Pararoseomonas sp. SCSIO 73927: one gene and its partners. Each later gene encodes a partner of the first gene's protein in a complex. Links are inferred from orthologs where the notes say so. Each region holds a gene or a part of one and is shown in the gene's direction. Other genes may lie near its edges. The genes, in order: accD, VQH23_RS14775 and accB.

Region 1 (2,819 bases):
GGCCGCCCCGCCCTCCGCGCCCGGCGCGCCCTTGCCGCGCAGCCGCAGCACGCCGCCATCCTCCAGGCCCGGGGGGATGCGCACGTCCAGCGCCCCGCCATCGGGCAGGGTCAGGCGGGTGGTGGCGCCGTTCACCGCCTCCAGGAAATCCACGGAGAGCCGGTAGCTCGCGTCGCGCCCCCGGCGCGGGCCGGCGCGGAAACCCGCGTCGCCGCTCCGGAACATCCCGAGGATGCTCTCCAGGTCGTCCGGGTCGAGGTTGCCGCCGCCCATGCCCATACCTGCGAAGGGGTCGCCCCTCTCGGGGTTGCGCTCGGGCCCGCGGCCGGCGTAGCGGGCGCCCGCCGCCCCCTCCGCGTGGTCGCGGTAGTAGCCGCGCGGGGGCACCTCCTGCCCGGCGGCGTCGATCTCGCCGCGGTCGTAGCGGGCGCGGCGCGCAGGGTCCGAGAGGAGGTCGTGCGCGGCGTTGGCGGCCTTGAACCGCTCCTCCGCGGTGCGGTCGCCGGGGTTGAGGTCGGGGTGGTTCGCCTTGGCGACCTTGCGGAACGCCTTGCGGATCTCGTCCGGGCCGGCCGTGCGGCCGACGCCCAGGACCGTGTAGGGATCGGCGGTGCGGGAATCGTCCGGGGGCATGGCGGCAGCTTAACGCCGAAGCGGCGCGATCGGTCCATAACCGGTGCGGTGGCGGGGGCCGCGGTGGGAAACGCGGCCGGGCGCGGCCCCGGAGGCGACCCCGCAGGCGAACCCTGAGGCGGACCCCGAGGCGGCCGGCCTCTTGCGCCGCACACCCCGGCGCGACTACCTCCCCCCGCCGGTCCTCCCGCCCCACGATCCCGTGGCGAGGGGCGTCGGCCCGGATTGAGGCGGCGATGAACTGGATCTCCGACTGGGCGCTGCCCAAGATACAGACGCTCTTCGGCACCAAGCGCGACGTGCCGGAGAACCTCTGGATCAAGTGCCCGCATTGCGGGGAGATGGTCTTCCACCAGGACCTGGAGCGGGGCCTGCACGTCTGCCCGAAATGCGGGCACCACATGCGGATCTCCGCCGCGCGCCGCCTGGATTACACCTTCGACGCCGGCTGGCAGCGGATCGAGCTGCCCCGGGCGCCCGCCGATCCGCTGCGCTTCCGCGACAGCCGCCGCTACGGCGACCGCCTGCGCGAGGCCCAGCAGAAGGCCGGGATGGACGACGCCATCGCGGTGGCCCACGGCACGATCGAGGGCCGCCCGGCGGTCGCCGCGGCCTTCGAGTTCTCCTTCATGGGCGGCTCCATGGGCGCCGGGGTCGGCGAGGGGATCGTGACCGCCGCCCGGCTGGCCGTGCTGCAGGACGCGCCGCTGATCGTCTTCACCGCCTCCGGCGGGGCCCGGATGCAGGAGGGGGCCGTCTCCCTCATGCAGATGCCGCGCACCATCATCGCGACGCGGATGGTGAAGGAGGCGGGGCTGCCCTTCATCGTCGTGCTCTGCGATCCCACCACGGGCGGCGTGACGGCGAGCTTCGCCATGCTCGGCGACATCCAGATCGCCGAGCCCAACGCCCTGATCGGCTTCGCCGGCGCCCGCGTGATCGAGCAGACCGTGCGGGAGAAGCTGCCGGAGGGCTTCCAGCGGGCGGAGTACCTGCTGGAGCACGGGATCCTCGACATGGTCGTGCCCCGCGGGGCGATGAAGGCGACGCTGGCGCGCCTCATCGGCTTCCTGCGCCCGGCCGCCCCGGCCGAGGTGCCGCCTTCGGAGCCGGTGGTGCCCGCCCCGGCGGAGTAGGGCGCGATGACCGCTTCCGCCCCGCCCAATCCCTTGCCCGATCCCTTGCCCGATCCCTTGCCGGGCGCGCCCGCCGGGCTGCGCCTGATGCCGGGCGCCGAGGCCGGGCGGTCCGAACGGATCATCGACCGGCTGCACGCGCTGCACCCGAAGCTCATCGACCTCAGCTTGGACCGGCTGGAGGTCTGCCTCGCCGCGCTGGGCCACCCGGAGCGGCGCCTGCCGCCGGTGGTCCACGTGGCCGGCACCAACGGCAAGGGCAGCACCTGCGCCTTCCTGCGCGCGATTGCGGAGGCGGCGGGGAAGCGGGTCCATGTCTACACCTCCCCCCACCTCGTGCGGTTCCACGAGCGCATCCGGCTGGCCGGCACGCTGGTGACGGACGAGGATTTCGCCGCGGCGCTGGAGGAGGTGGAGGCGGCGAATGCCGGGCGCCCCATCACCGTCTTCGAGATCACCACCGCCGCAGCCATCCTGCTGTTCAGCCGCGTGCCGGCGGAGCTGCTGGTGCTGGAGGTGGGCCTCGGCGGCCGCTACGACGCGACGAACGTGGTGGACCGCCCGGCGGCCTGCTGCATCGCCTCCATCTCCATGGACCACACGGACTTCCTGGGCGACACGCTGGCGCGGATCGCCGGGGAGAAGGCCGGCATCATCAAGCCCGGCATCCCCGCCGCCACCGGCCGCCAGCCGCCTGAGGCCATGGCGGTGCTGGAGGCCGAGGCCGCCGCGCGCGGCGCCCCCCTGCTGGCGCGGGACCGGGACTGGTGGGTGGAAGCGGCGGGGGAGGGGCTGCGCTTCCGCGACGCCGCCGGCGCGCTGGACCTGCCCCGCCCAGCGCTTCCCGGCCCGCACCAGGCGGAGAATGCCGGCATCGCCGTCGCCGCCCTGCGCGCCTGGAACCCGCCCTGGCTGACGGAGGCGGCGATCGCGCGCGGGCTGGAGACGGCGCGCTGGCCGGCGCGGCTGCAGCGCCTGCACGGCGCGCTCGCCGCCGCGCTCCCGCCGGGTTGGGAGTTGTGGCTGGACGGCGGGCACAACCCCGGCGCC
Region 2 (10,866 bases), 1.1 Mb from region 1 along the record:
TCCGCCGTGCCCACGCGCCCCATGGGGATCGAGGGGCCCATCGTCGCCAGGCGGTCCCCAAGCCCGGCGGCGGCGTGGATCTCCGTGTCGATCAGTCCGGGCAGGACCGCGTTCACCCGGATGCCCTCTGGCCCCAGTTCCCGCGCCAGGCCGACGGTGAGGCTGTTCACCGCGCCCTTAGCCGCCGCATAGGCCGTCCACTGCCCGCCGCCGCCATTGGTCGCTGCGATGGAGGAGAGGTTCACGATCGCGCCGCCGGCGCCGCCGTGCTTGGTGGACATGCGCCGCACCGCCGCCTGGGTGCAGAGGAAGGTGGCGGTGACGTTCACCTCCAGCACGCGGCGGATGGTCGCCGCGTCGTAACCCTCCGTCCGGGTGGCCGGGCCGGTGATGCCGGCGTTGTTCACCAGTCCCGTCAGCGGCCCGAAGGCCCGGTCCGCCTCGGCGAAGAGGGTGTTCACCTCCGCCTCCCGCGAGACGTCGGCCCGCACCGCGATGGCGCGCCCGCTGCCGTCCAGGATCTCGCGCACCACCGCGCGGGCCCGGTCCTCCCGCTCGGCGAAGTTCACCACGACGGCGTGGCCGCGCCGGGCCGCGAGCCGGGCGGCGGCGGCGCCGATGCCGCGGCCGGACCCGGTGATGACGATCACGCCCACCCTATTCCACCTGCAGCCGGAGTTCCGCGATCAGCGGCCGGACCTGCGCGACCTGCTCCGCGACGGCCTGGCGCAGTTCCGCGGGGGGCGATCCCACGGGTTCCGCCCCCACTTCCGCCAGGCGGCGCCGGATCTCGGGATGGGCGGCCGCCGCGGCGATCTCGGTTTGCAGGCGGGCGATGACGGCCTCCGGCGTGCGGGCGGGGGCGAAGAAGCCGTTCCAGCCGCGCAGCTCCATGTTGGGGAACCCCTGCTCCCGCACCGTGGGCACGTCCGGCAGCGCGGAGGAGCGCTGGGCGGCGAGCGTCGCCATGGGCTTCAGCGCCCCGCCCCGGACATGCGACAGGGCGGTGGAGAGCTGGTCGCCGCCGAACTGGATGCGGCCCGCCACCATCTCCTGCACCAGCGGCGCGGCGCCGCGGAAGGGGACGTGCTCCATGCTGATGGCGGCGTCCCGCTTCAGCACCTCGCCCGCCAGGTTCATGATGCTGCCGGGGCCGGTGGAGCCGTAGAAAAGCCCGGCCGGCTGCGACCTGGCGAAGGCGACGAACTCCTTCAGGTCCTTGGCCGGCACGGACTGCGACGCGACGAGGAGCATCGGCACGTTCACCGCGAGGGAGACGGGGGCGAAGTCGCGCTCAATGTCGTGCGGGGCGCGGTTGGCCAGCTGCAGGGCCGCGGTGGTCGAGGTGAAGGTCAGGTTGTGGAAGAGGAGGGTGTAGCCGTCCGGCGCCGCCTTCGCGACGACGTCCGCGCCGACCGAGCCGCCAGCGCCGCCGCGGTTCTCCACCACCACGGGCTGCCCCAGCCCCTCGCTCATGCGCTGGGCGAAGACGCGGGCGAGCATGTCGGTGGTGCCCCCGGCGGAGAAGGGGACGACGACGCGGATCGGGCGGTCGGGGAAGCCTCCCTGGCCCCGCGCCGCGCGGGGCAGGACGAGGGGTGAGGCCAGGGCCGCGCCGAGCAGGGCGCGCCGGGTCGCTTGCGTCACGGGACGGTCCTCCGGAAATCCGCCGTGTCGTGCCGGCGGTTGGACGGAAGCCTAGGGCCGCCGCGCGGATGGCGGCAAGGACATGTGCCGGCGCCCTCCGGGTGCCCGGCCCTTTTCCCCCGGACCACCCCCTGCTATCCCCCCCGCGCCCTCGGACCGGACCCCTGGATGCGCCATTTCCTCGACTTCGAGAAACCCCTTGCCGAGCTGGAAGGCCAGATCGAGGAGCTGCGGCGCACGACCGATGCCGGCGGCATCGACGTGGCCGACGAGATCGGCAAGCTGCGGGACAAGGCGGAGAAGCTGCTGGCGGCCACCTACGCCAAGCTCACCCCCTGGCAGAAGGCGCAGGTGGCGCGGCATCCGGACCGGCCGAAATGCCTGGCCTATATCGCCGGGCTGATCGAGGACTTCACGCCGCTGGCCGGTGACCGCGCCTTCGCGGACGACCAGGCGATGGTGGGCGGCCTGGGGCGCTTCCGCGGGCGCAACGTGATGGTGCTGGGTATCGAGAAGGGCACGGACACGGAGAGCCGGATCCAGCACAATTTCGGCAGTCCCCGGCCAGAGGGCTACCGCAAGGCCCGCCGCCTGATGGAGCTGGCCGGGCGCTTCAACCTGCCGATCCTGACCTTCGTCGACACCGCCGGCGCCTTCCCCGGCGTGGAGGCGGAGGCGCGCGGCCAGGCGGAGGCCATCGCGCGCTCCATCGAGGCGGGGCTGGAGGCGCCGGTGCCCTTCATCGCCACCATCATCGGGGAGGGCGGCTCGGGCGGGGCCATCGCCATCGCCTCGGCGGACCGGGTGATGATGCTGGAGCACTCCATCTACAGCGTGATCAGCCCCGAGGGCTGCGCCAGCATCCTGTGGCGCGACGCCGCCCAGGCTTCCACGGCGGCCGAGGCCCTGCGTTTGACGGCGGAGGACCTGAAGCGCCTGAACCTCGTGGACAGCGTGGTGCCGGAGCCGATGGGCGGGGCGCAGCGCGACCCGGCGGGGATGGTGGCGGCGGTGGGCGACCGCATCGAGGCGTGCCTAGAGCCGCTGCTCGCGCTCGACGGGGCCACGCTGCGGGCGCGGCGCCGGGAGAAGTTCTTGGAGATGGGCCGCACCGGCCTAGTCTAACGGCGGCCGTCTGGCGCCGGCCCTGTCCGGGCCGGGCCAGTTCAGCCCGGGGCGTTACCAGCCGCGGTGATAGTGCCGCCCGCCGCGGTAGTAACCGCGATCCCGGTAGTAGCCGCGGTGCCGGTAGCTCCGGCGCGAGCTGCTGGCGATCGCGGCGCCCGCGATGGCGCCCACCGCGCCCGCCGCCAAGGCCGTGCCCACGGCGGCGTTCTGCTGTGCCTGGGCCGCCTCGGCGTTCGCGGCGGGGGCCAGCGCCTGGTAGTCTTAGCAGGCCTGCGTGTTGCCCTGCTGGCAGGCGTAGCCGGCGTAGTTGGCCTGCTGCTGGTAGGGGCCGGGCCCCACCGGCGCGCATGCCGCGAGCCCGGCGAGGACGAGGGTGCCGGCGGTGAGCAGGGCGGTGGAGCGGAAGCCCCGGTTCGAATCGCTCATCCGTTCCTCCTGGAGTTGTCGAGGCGCCAACGCTGCCGCAGCGTAAGGGTTCCCGACGGGCTGCGCGACCCGTGCGGGAGGGTTCTGGAAAGGGGCGCGGTGGTGCATGTGGCCGGCTGGGCGGCGCCGGTCGAGTCGGGGGCGGCCGTCGGGGCAGGGCCGGACCTTGCGGCGGCGCCATCGCGCGGCCCGCGCTCAACCGGTGAAGGGGAATGCGAATGTTCGAGGCCGTCGAGACGGGCATCATCCGGTCCAAGGGGCCGATCAGCGGCACGGTGCGGAAGGGCGGCCTCGTCATCACCGCGCAGGTGCCGAAGGACCCGGTGACCGGCACCATCGTGGAGGGCGACATCGCCGTGCAGACCCGGCGCGCGCTGGAGAACCTGCGCATGGCGGTAGAGGCGGCGGGTGGGACGCTGGCGGACGTGATGCTCTGCCAGATCTACCTGACCGAGGCCTCCGACGCCGCGGGGATGAACGCCGTGTACCGGGAGTTCTTCGCCGAGCCCTACCCCTGCCGGGCGACGGTGGTGGTGAAGGAGCTGCTGGCGCCGGGCATGCGGATCGAGCTGATCGCGACGGCACAGCTCGGGTAGGGCCGCCCCCGGGGCCCGGGCGCTAGCCCTGCGCCAGCGCCCGGTCCAGCCCCTCGGCGTAGCGGCTGGCGGCGGCGCGGGCGCGCCCGGCCTCGGGCGGGCTCCAGCCCAGCGCGTCCGCGGCCATGGCGTGGTAGCCGAGCTGGAAGGCGAGGTAGCAGGACGTCAGGAAGCTCAGCAGGGCAGGGTTCACGGACCGCCCGGCCTCCAGGCCCACGGCGGCGGCCAGCGCGTCCCTCTCGGGGCCGGTCAGGCCCATCTCCACGGCACCGCCGGCCACGTCCCAGGCGATGTCCTGGGTCCCGATCAGGTCGTGCGCCGCGGCGTGATCCACGGCGTCGGCCTTCAGCAGCCGCCCGCCAGGGAGGAGGAGCCATTCCCAGGCGTGCAGGCGATTATCCGTCCAGACCGGTCGCGTTGCGGCGTCCAGGGCGGGAAGATGGGGCTTCCAGCGGTCCAGCCGGGCGGCAGCGACCTCGCCCAGGGCCTCGGCCGTGTTCTGGCGCGCCATGGCGAGCAGCGCCTCCGCCCCCGCGCCCGCCTCCGCCGGCATGGTCCGCGCGCGGAAGCCGAGATAGCGGCCGAGATGCGCGAGGAGCGCGCGACGATCCGCCCGGGTGGGGTCGAGGGGGCGGGCCTCCTCCATCCAGCGCTCCGCCAGGAAGCCGTGGAGGAGGCCGGCGGGCTCCGGCGTGAGGCCGGCGTCGTGCAGGTGGCGGGCGCGGGCCAGGACTGCCTCCCCGTGGCGGCCGAGGCCGGCGAACTTCAGCAGCCAGGTGCCGGCGCGCGCGCGAAACAGGAATTTGCGCCGTTCCATGAAGGGGTGGATGGGCGGCCACTCAGCCTCCGAGGAGAAGCGGCGGGCGCGCCAGGCGCCGCCGGAAATCTCCTCCATCGGCGCCTCGGCGGGGCCGAGGAGGGCGGCGGCCCATTCCTCCAGGCGGTGCTCCGGGCGCGGCGTGTGGAGGAGAAGATCCTCGAAGGAGGCGGGGTGGCGCGCCACGCGGTCCCAGCGCGCCCGCGCGGCCTCCCCCGCCTCGGGCCCCGGCGCGCCGGCGTGGCCGGGGAGGAGGTGGATGCGGGAGAGGTCCACGCCGCCGCGCTGGAGGAAGTCCATCGCGGCGCCGAAGCTGCTGCCGGATAGGCCCGGCCCTTCATCTACGACGGCGTATGAGGGGCTCCCACCAGCCAGCAAGGCAGCGGCGAGGCCGCGGTCCAGGGCCAGTTCGCGCCGGAACGGATGCCCGACCGGCCGTACCGTAGCCGGCGCCTCCGCGCCGCGCGCGGCAGCCACGACCGCGGCCAGGGTCGTGCCGATGGAGCGCAGGCCGATCACCCGCGGGGAGGCGGGCAGGGCGGCCGCGGCCAGGCCGTAGGCCTCGGGGTAGAGGGCGTAGTAGGCGAAGCCCTCCGCCCGCCGTGGCTCGACCACCGCCGGCATCGGCTGGGCGAGAAGGGCGGCGATCTCGGCCTCCGGCACCGGGCCGATCCGGGCGAGGCCGGATTGCCAGGACAGCCAGGCGCTGCGTGCCAGCGCCATCAGCAGGGCCATCGCGGCGTCGCCGGTGGGGGAGGGGGCGTCCTGGCCGCGTTCGGCGAAGGCGGCGTCGGCCAGGGCCTGGGCGACCTCCCCCGTTTCAATCAGCGCGCCGACCAGGGCGGCGTGCCGGGAAAGTCCGGGCGGCCGCGCCGGGAGATTCCGCAGGGCGTCCGCCAGGGCCGCCAGCTTCGCGCGCGGGTCCTCGCGCCGGGGCGCGTCGCCGTAGACGATCATGGGACGATCACAGCGCCGGCCTCAGGAGGCGACGCGCTCCTCCGCCCGCCGGGCGATCGCCTCCCGCAGGTGCCCTTCCAACTCGGCCGCGCGATGGGACGCCGTGTGCTCGTCCAGCACGCGGGCGCGGAGGGCGCGGCCCATCGTGCGGCGACGCTCCTCCGGCATGTCCTGCAGCGCGTGCAGCACCTCCTCCGGCCCCTCGGCGAGCAGGATCTCGCTGCCGGGCTGCAGGAGCGTGTCGATGCCGTCCCAGGTGTCGGAGATGATGGGCACCCCGCAGGCGCCGGTCTCGAAGAGGCGGACGCTCGGGCTGTAGCCCGCGCGGATCATGTCTGCGCGCGTCACGTTCAGGGTGAAGCGGCTGCTGGCGTAGAATTCGGGATGGTCGGCGGGCGGGACGTGGTCGATGCGCTCCACATTCGCGGGCCAGTCGATGTCATCGGGGTATTGGGGGCCGGCGACGGCGAAGCGCAGTTCCGGCGCGCGGCGGGCGGGCTCGATCAGCAGCCGCTCCAGCGTGGGCTGCCGGTCCGGGCTGTAGGTGCCGAGATAGCTGAGGTCCCAGCGCGGCGGCAGGTCCATCGGCTGGTACGCGGCCTCGTCCACGGAGCAGTAGAGCTGGCGCGCGGCGGGGGAGCCGTATCCCCGCTCGATCCGCTGCAGGGTCGGGCCGCCGGTGAAGGAGAGATAGACGTCGTAGCCCGGGATGAGGGCGGGGGAGAGGTACTCCTCGTCCCCGCGCTCCAACTTCGCGAGCGTGACGGGCGTGTCGATGTCGTAGAAGGCGGTGGCGCCGCGGGCGGTGGCCTGCACCATGCGCCCGACCGCAACCCCTTCCGGCACGTAGGAGCCGACGATCACCGCATCCGCCCCCGCGATCGCCGGGCGCCAGGATTCCAGCGCGCCGAGATCGGGGTAGAGGGCGAGGCGGCAGAAATCCGGCTCCGGCATGTCGCGGTGCCGCGCGTACCAGGGCACGTCCCGTTCCAGGAACAGGATGTCGTGCCCGCGCGCGGCGAAGGCGCGGAGCAGGGCGCGGAAGGTGGTGGCGTGGCCGTTGCCCCAGGAAGAGGAGAGGCTGAGGCCCAGCACCACCAGGCGCAGCGGGGCGCTCACGCCGCGCTCCGCTTCCGCGCGGCGGTGTCGCGCAGAAGCGCGTCCACCTCGGCGCCGCGGCGGGTGTAGGTGTGTCCCGCCAGGATGCGGGCCCGCGCCGCCTCGCCGATCGCCTTCGCGCGCTCCGGCGTCAGGCTGCGGACGTGCTCGGCGACATCGGCGCCATCGCGCGCGACCAGCACCTCCTCGCCCTCCTTCAGGAAGAGCTCCAGGCCCACCCAGGCATCGGTGATGAGGCAGGCACCGGCGCCGGCGGCCTCGAAGACGCGGGTGGCGGGGGAGTAGCCGACCTGCGCCATGCTGTCCCGCGCCACGTTCAGGACCGAGAGCGAGGAGGTGTTGAAGGCGTTGTGGTCGCGCGTGCCGACATGGCCGATCTGCCGCACGTTCGCCGGCATGGGCTTGTCGTGCCAGCCATTGCCGCCGAGGAGGAACTTGCGGTCCTGTAGGCGCGCGGCGGCGTCGAGGAAAAACTGTTCCACGCGCGCCTCGCGGTCCGGCAGGCGGTTGGCGAGGAAGTTCAGGTCGCCCGCGAAGCGCGGATCGGGCGGAACGGGGTGGTGCGTCTCCGGGTCCAGCGCGTTGTAGATGGGGATGCAGCGCCGGGCGCCGAGGCCCTCATAGGCCGCGATGACGGGCGGGCCGCCGCCATAGGTGAGGACGTAATCGAGCCCGGGCAGTGCGCGGCGCAGGGCATGATCCGGGGCCGGCGTGATCTCGGCGAGCGTCGCGGGCGCGTCCACGTCCCAGAAGATGCGGATGGCGTCTGGGCGCGCGGCCTTCATCACGCCGCCGATCAGCTCGTCGTCGAAGACGCCGACGCCGCTGGCCTTCACCACCACGTCGGCGCGCGCGGCCTCCGCCATCACGGCGCGCAGCGCGTCCTCGGTGGCGTCGTAGACGCGCACCTCCGCCCATTCCGGCGGCTCGATGTCGCGGTTCTTCTGCCGGTCGAAGGCGTCCGGCTCGTAGAAGGTGACATGGTGTCCGCGCGCGGCGAGGTCGCGCAGCATGCCCCGGTAATAGGTTGCCGCCCCGTTCCAGTAGGAGGAGAGGAGGCTCGATCCGTAGAAGGCGATCCTCATGCGGGCACCACCTCGTTCATACTCAGCACCTTTCCGTCCCCGTCCCACAGCGCGATCGCGCTGATGGAGGCGGGGGCGATCTCGAAACGATGGATCTGGTCCAGGCTCAGGCGCAGGAAGTGCGCTAGCACGGCCTTGATGACGTCGGCATGGCTGACCACGGCGATCCGGCCCTCCGGGTTCGCCGCGCGCAGGCGCTCCGCGCCGGCCACGGCGCGGGCCTGCGCCCCGGCCATGGTCTCGCCGCCCGGTGTGGCGGCGGTAGCGCGCTGCGTGTTCCAGCGCGCCCAGTCCGGATCGTCATGCAGGGAGTCGAAGCTGCGGCCGGTCCAGGCACCGAAGTCGATCTCCGTGAAGGTCTCGTCCGTGCGGACATCCAGCCCGAGGCGCGAGGCGACCGGCGCCGCCGTTTCCCGCGCGCGCTCCATCGGGCTGGAATGGACGGCCTCGATGCCGGCGCGCCCCAGATGCCCGGCCAGCGCGGCCGCCTGGGCGCGCCCGGTCTCCCCGAGGGTCACGCCCGGCATCCGGCCGCAGAGGGTGCTGCCAACGCGGTCATGCGCGGCGTGGCGCAGCAGGAGGAGCGTGGCGGCCACGCCCGCCCTAGCTCTCGCCGGCCACGAAGCGCTGCACGCGGGCGCGCGCCTCGCTATCGTCGAACTGCTGCGGCGGGGACTTCATGAAGTAGGAGGAGGGGCCGATCAGCGCGCCGCCGACGCCGCGGTCCAGCCCGATCCGGGCGCAGCGCACGGCGTCGATCACCACGCCGGCGGAGTTGGGCGAATCCCACACCTCCAGCTTCAGCTCGACGTTCAGCGGCATGCCGCCGAAGCCCGTGCCCTCCAGCCGGATCTGCGCCCATTTGCGGTCGGTCAGCCAGGGCACATGGTCGCTGGGGCCGACATGCACGTTCTCGGCGGGCAAGGGCACGTCGAACTGGCTCGTCACGGCCTGGGTCTTGGAGATCTTCTTCGATTCCAGCCGCTCGCGCTCCAGCATGTTCAGGAAGTCGGCGTTGCCGCCGAAGTTCAGCTGGTAGGTGCGGTCCAGCCGCACCCCGCGCTCCTTGAACAGGTTGGCCAGCACGCGGTGGACGATGGTAGCGCCCACCTGGCTCTTGATGTCGTCGCCGATGATGGGAAGGTTCTTCGCCTCGAACCGCTTCTGCCATTCCGGGTTGGAGGCGACGAAGACGGGGATGCAGTTGACGAAGGCGCAGCCGGCCTTCAGCGCCTGCTCCGCGTAGAACTCGGTGGCTTTCTGCGAACCGACGGGCAGGTAGGAGACGAGCACCTCCGCGCCCGCCTCCTCGAGCGCCGCGGCCACGTCGGCCACCGGCTCGTCTGACTCCGCGATCTCGCCGCCGAGGTAGCGGCCGATGCCGTCCAGCGTCGGGCCGCGGCGCACAGTCACGCCTGTGCGCGGAACTTCCGCGAAAATCTGGGTGTTGTTCGGCTTGGCCAGGATGGCGTCGGCCACGTCCCGCCCGACCTTCTTCGCGTTCACGTCGAAGGCGGCCGCGATCTCGATGTCGCGGACGTGGTAGCCGCCGAGCTCGACGTTCATCAGCCCCGGCACGGGCTCGTTCGAGGCGGCATCGCGATAGTAGGAAAGGCCCTGCACGAAGGAGGAGGCGCAGTTGCCTACCCCGACGACAGCGACGCGGACGGGGCGACGGGTCATGGCGCGCGGTGCCCCATGCCGATGGCTGGTCTACGGCGGGTGCATCCAGAGTAACAGACCAAAATCCTAAAACCCCCGCCTTACCTCGGCCTCCCCGGGAGGCGCGCGCTGAGGATCAACTTAGCTGGGCCACGGATCATGGATCAATGCCACCCTCCCTGGCCGCGGGATCACTGACGCGTTACAAGAAAATGTGATCGCTTTCCTGGCCTTCTACTTACATGATGAAGGGGGTAAGGGTTCCAGAGCGCCGCGAGGGAGTGCGGATCGCGGATACGGAAGCACCCCTGCCCGTTCCGCACCCCATTTTTTGCACTGGGCGCGGCAAACGGCCGGAGGATTTGGGCTTGGCGGAATCGATCCTGATCACCGGTGGTGCGGGCTTCATCGGCCGGTACGTGTCGCGCGCGCTGCTGGACCGCGGCGACCATGTGCGAATCCTCGATAGCTTCATCGAGCAGGTCCACGCGGATCGCGGCGCGGACGGGCTGGATTCCGAGGTGGAGGTGGTGCGCGGCGACGTGCGCGATCCCGAGGCCGTGGCGCGGGCGCTGAAGGGCGTGGACAAGGTGGTCCACCTCGCGGCCGAGGTCGGCGTCGGGCAGAGCATGTACGCGATCGACCGCTACGTCTCCGTCAACGACCACGGCACGGCGGTGCTGTTCCAGGCGCTGATCGACAACCCGGTGAAGCGCTTCGTCGTCGCCTCCTCCATGTCCGTCTACGGCGAGGGGCTGTACCGCGACGCCGACGGCAATTTGGTGGAGGACGCGGTGCGCCGCCCCCGCAGCGGCCCGGATGCCCCCTGGGACCCGACGGATGAGAAGGGCCGGCCGATGGTGCCGGTGCCGACGCCGGAGTGGAAGCGGACGAATCTCGCTTCCGTCTACGCCATCAGCAAGTACGTGCAGGAGCGGCTGACGCTGACCGTGGCCCCCACCTACGGGATGGAGGGCGTCGCGCTGCGGCTGTGGAACGTGTACGGGGCGGGGCAGGCGCTCTCGAACCCCTATACCGGCGTGCTCGCGATCTTCGCGGCGCGGCTGCAGAACGACCAGCCGCCGATGATCTTCGAGGACGGGCTGCAGCGGCGCGACTTCGTGCACGTGCAGGACGTGGCGCGGGCCTTCCTCCTCGCGCTCGACCGGCCGGAGGCGGCGGGCGGGGTCTACAACATCGCCAGCGGCGTCGACCGCACGGTGCAGGACGTGGCGGCGGACCTGGCGCGGGCCATGGGCAAGAACATCGCGCCGGAGATCGCGGGCAAGACCCGCGCGGGCGACATCCGGCACAACATCCCCGACATCACCAAGGCCCGGCAGGAGCTGGGCTACGAGACGCAGCACCTGGACTTCACCGCCGATCTCCGAGAGCTCGCGGAGTGGGTGGCCCGCCAGCAGGCGCAGGA
Region 3 (3,464 bases), 1.8 Mb from region 1 along the record:
GGCCGAGCGCGGCACGATCTCCTCGTTCCGCTCCACGGCCACCTTGCGCGTGTCCAGCCCGGCACCGGCCAGGAAGGCGGAGAGGGGGAGGGGGGCCTGCAGGTCGCGGGCCTCCCCGTTCACGGTGATCTGGATGGAACCGGGCATTGCCCCGCGCATGTGGCACGGGGCGCCCCCCGGTTGAAGGGGCGTGTCGAAGGGTGGGGACCTCAGTCCTCGTGCTTGCGATGGCCCCGGCCGGACTGCGTCTTGCCTTCACCGGCCGCCGCGGCCGCCTCCTGCTCCCGCTTGCCCGACGTCGCGGAACTGGTGCCGCCAAGGCCCGCATCCGCGTCCGCCGCCGTGGAGGCGGCGCCCTTCATGCTGCCGTGATCGCGCTTCGGCGCCTCGGCCGGGCCGCCCTCAGGCACCCGCGCGTCGGGATCCTCGTGGTGTCCCTTCACCGTGCCCCGGTTGGTCGTGGCATCGTCCGCCCGGCCCTCGGTCTTCTTCTTCGTCACCGTCGCCTCCATCGCTGCTCCGGCCTTCAACCCCTGCCGGCGGGGGTGGGTTGCGCGTGCCCCCGGTTTGCGTGCTCCCGGTTTGCGTGCCCCCGGTTTGCGTGCTCAGGCGCCTCCATGCTAGCCCGCCCGGCCAGACCCCGGACCAGACCCCCGGGCGGACCGGAACAGGACCTGTGGAACCCCCGCTGATCGCCGTCCTCAACGGCCCCAACCTCAACCTGCTGGGTACGCGCGAGCCGGAGAAGTACGGCACCGCGACGCTCGACGACGTGGAGGCCCTCTGCGCCGAGGCGGCGGAGGAGTTGGGGCTCGCGATCGACTTCCGCCAGACGAACCTGGAAGGCGAGCTGATCTCCTGGGTGCAGGAGTGCCGCGGCAACGCCGCCGGCATCATCATCAACCCCGCCGGCTACTCCCACACCTCGGTCGCGCTGATGGACGCGCTGCTGGCGGTGGATTTGCCGGTGGTCGAGGTCCATATCACCAACATCCACCGGCGGGAGGCCTTTCGGCATCTCTCCTACGTCTCCCGCGCGGCGGTGGGCGTGATCTGCGGGCTTGGGGTCGGGGGCTACGCCCTCGCGCTCCGCGCGATCGCCGGCATCATCGGCCAGGACGACACAGCATGAGCGGGCTTTCCTTCGACCCGGACGCGATCCGCGCCCTGGCCAAGATCCTTCGCGAGACGGACCTGACCGAGATCGAGCTGGTCGAGAACGAGAGCCGCATCCGCGTGGCCCGCACTGCCCCGGCCCAGCAGGTGGTGCAGGCCGTCGCCGCCCCCGCGCCGGCGGCGGCCGCAGCCCCCGCCGCCCCGGCGCAGGCCGCCGCCCCCGCAGCGACCGACGAGGTCACCGCCGCCACCCCGGGCGCCGTCACCTCCCCCATGGTCGGCGTCGCCTATCTCTCGCCGGAGCCGGGCGCCGCGCCCTTCGTGCAGGTCGGCGGCAAGGTCGCGCAGGGCCAGACCGTGCTGCTCATCGAGGCGATGAAGACCTTCAACCAGATCAAGGCGCCGAAGGCCGGCACCGTCACCCGCCTCCTCATCGAGTCCGGCATGCCCGTCGAGTTCGGCGAGCCCCTGATGGTCATCGAGTAGCCGCGTGCCCAGCTTCAGCAAACCCGCCTTCAACAAGGTCCTGATCGCCAACCGCGGCGAGATCGCGCTCCGCATCCACCGCGCCTGCCAGGAGATGGGCATCCGCACGGTGGCCGTTCACTCCACCGCCGACGCCACCGCCATGCATGTCCGCCTGGCCGACGAGAGCGTCTGCATCGGCCCGCCGCCCGCGCGCGAATCCTATCTCAACGCCGCCGCCATCCTCTCCGCCGCCGCCATTACCGGCGCGGAGGCCATCCACCCCGGCTACGGCTTCCTCTCGGAGAACGCCCGCTTCGCCGAGATGGTGGAGGCGCACGGCCTCGCCTTCATCGGCCCGACCGCCGAGCACATCCGCATCATGGGCGACAAGATCGCCGCCAAAGACGCGATGCGCCGCCTCGGCGTGCCCCTCGTCGCCGGCTCGCCCGGCGCCCTGGCCACCATCGAGGAGGCGCGGGAGATCGCGGACGAGATCAAGTACCCCGTGCTCATCAAGGCCGCCGCCGGCGGCGGCGGGCGCGGCATGCGCGTGGCCCATACCCCCGACGAGCTCGAGGATGCCTGGCGCAACGCCCGCAACGAGGCCAAGGCCGCCTTCGGCGACGATGCCGTCTACATGGAGAAGTACCTCGACCGGCCCCGCCACATCGAGCTGCAGATCCTGGCTGATACCCACGGCAACGTCGTTCATTTCGGGGAGCGCGACTGCTCCCTGCAGCGGCGCCACCAGAAGATGGTGGAGGAGGCCGGCAGCCCCGTGCTGACCGCCGCCGCCCGCGACGCGCTCGGGGAGACAGTGACGAAGGCGCTGAAGCAGCTCGGCTACCGCGGTGCCGGCACGCTGGAGTTCCTCTACCAGGACGAGAGGTTCGCCTTCATCGAGATGAACACCCGCCTGCAGGTGGAGCATCCCGTGACGGAGATGGTCTGCGGCGTGGACCTGGTGCGGGAGCAGATCCGCGTCGCCGCCGGCGAGCCGCTGGGCTACGGCCAGGAGGATGTGCGCTTCAACGGCCACGCCATCGAGTGCCGCATCACCGCCGAGGACCCCGCCACCTTCGCCCCCAGCCCCGGCCGCGTCACCGCCTACCACGCCCCCGGCGGCCTCGGCGTGCGGATGGATAGCGCCCTCTACGCCGGCTACTCCGTGCCGCCGCACTACGACAGCCTCGTCGCGAAGCTCATCGTCCACGGCGCTACCCGCGCCGAGGCCATCGCCCGCTGCCGCCGGGCGCTCACGGAGCTGGTGGTGGACGGCATCAGCACCACCATCCCCCTGCACCAGATCATCATGGACGATCCGGAGTTCCAGGCGGGCGACTACACCATCCACTGGCTGGAGCGCTTCGTGGCGCGCCACATGCCGGGGGGGTGAACCCGGTCCCGGCGCGGGGCCCGTTGGCGCCGCGCCGGGGACGCGCCTATCCTGCCCCGATGCGGCACCCCGTCCCAGGATCCGGCTCAGGCTTGGCCCCCCCGGGATCAGGCCACTCGGGATCTGCCCGGTGAGCCGCCGCGCCCTGCCCATCACCCCCGAGCTCGTCCTGCGCGCCTACCGCGCCGGCCTCTTTCCCATGGCCGAGGGCCGCACCTCCGGCCGCCTCTACTGGCTGGACCCGAAGATGCGCGGCGTCCTGCCGCTGGACGGCTTCCACCTGCCCCGCCGCCTCCGCCGCACCGTCCTCTCCGGGCGTTTCGAGGTCACGGCGGACCGGGACTTCCCCGCCGTGCTCGCCGCCTGCGCCGCCCCGGCCCCCGGCCGGGAGGACAGCTGGATCAACACGGAGATCGAGGACCTCTTCAACGCCCTCCACCGGATGGGCCACGCCCACTCCCTGGAGACCTGGGCCGATGGTGCC

The links.
Region 2: the proteins of accD (region 1) and VQH23_RS14775 are in contact, whole or in part, in a solved structure (PDB 8UXZ), measured with the Escherichia coli proteins. The link is inferred for Pararoseomonas sp. SCSIO 73927 from one-to-one orthologs.
Region 3: the proteins of accD (region 1) and accB are in contact, whole or in part, in a solved structure (PDB 8UXZ), measured with the Escherichia coli proteins. The link is inferred for Pararoseomonas sp. SCSIO 73927 from one-to-one orthologs.

What each region holds. Positions count from the first base shown.
Region 1 is NZ_CP146232.1:2,069,566-2,072,384, forward strand. It holds accD (acetyl-CoA carboxylase, carboxyltransferase subunit beta), read left to right. Parts: upstream 1-869; coding sequence 870-1,769; downstream 1,770-2,819. Other genes in the region: VQH23_RS09830 (DnaJ C-terminal domain-containing protein), read right to left, coding at 1-633; VQH23_RS09840 (folylpolyglutamate synthase/dihydrofolate synthase family protein), read left to right, coding at 1,857-2,819.
Region 2 is NZ_CP146232.1:3,170,446-3,181,311, forward strand. The notes cover bases 888-3,793. They hold VQH23_RS14775 (acetyl-CoA carboxylase carboxyltransferase subunit alpha), read left to right. Parts: upstream 888-1,815; coding sequence 1,816-2,772; downstream 2,773-3,793. Other genes in these bases: VQH23_RS14770 (tripartite tricarboxylate transporter substrate binding protein), read right to left, coding at 888-1,647; VQH23_RS14780 (hypothetical protein), read right to left, coding at 2,827-2,973; VQH23_RS14785 (hypothetical protein), read right to left, coding at 3,037-3,201; VQH23_RS14790 (RidA family protein), read left to right, coding at 3,420-3,793. In the rest of the region: VQH23_RS14765 (SDR family oxidoreductase), read right to left, coding at 1-650; more of VQH23_RS14770, read right to left, coding at 658-887; more of VQH23_RS14790, read left to right, coding at 3,794-3,797; VQH23_RS14795 (hypothetical protein), read right to left, coding at 3,820-5,571; VQH23_RS14800 (glycosyltransferase), read right to left, coding at 5,593-6,690; VQH23_RS14805 (glycosyltransferase), read right to left, coding at 6,687-7,775; VQH23_RS14810 (histidine phosphatase family protein), read right to left, coding at 7,772-8,371; VQH23_RS14815 (inositol-3-phosphate synthase), read right to left, coding at 8,379-9,458; VQH23_RS14820 (NAD-dependent epimerase/dehydratase family protein), read left to right, coding at 9,806-10,866. UniProt on the Escherichia coli protein: Component of the acetyl coenzyme A carboxylase (ACC) complex. First, biotin carboxylase catalyzes the carboxylation of biotin on its carrier protein (BCCP) and then the CO(2) group is transferred by the carboxyltransferase to acetyl-CoA to form malonyl-CoA.
Region 3 is NZ_CP146232.1:261,435-264,898, reverse strand. Bases 1-2,865 are described here. They hold accB (acetyl-CoA carboxylase biotin carboxyl carrier protein), read left to right. Parts: upstream 1-1,128; coding sequence 1,129-1,602; downstream 1,603-2,865. Other genes in these bases: accC (acetyl-CoA carboxylase biotin carboxylase subunit), read left to right, coding at 1,607-2,865; aroQ (type II 3-dehydroquinate dehydratase), read left to right, coding at 677-1,132; VQH23_RS01440 (hypothetical protein), read right to left, coding at 210-500; thiS (sulfur carrier protein ThiS), read right to left, coding at 1-147. In the rest of the region: more of accC, read left to right, coding at 2,866-2,980; aat (leucyl/phenylalanyl-tRNA--protein transferase), read left to right, coding at 3,180-3,464. UniProt on the Escherichia coli protein: This protein is a component of the acetyl coenzyme A carboxylase complex; first, biotin carboxylase catalyzes the carboxylation of the carrier protein and then the transcarboxylase transfers the carboxyl group to form malonyl-CoA.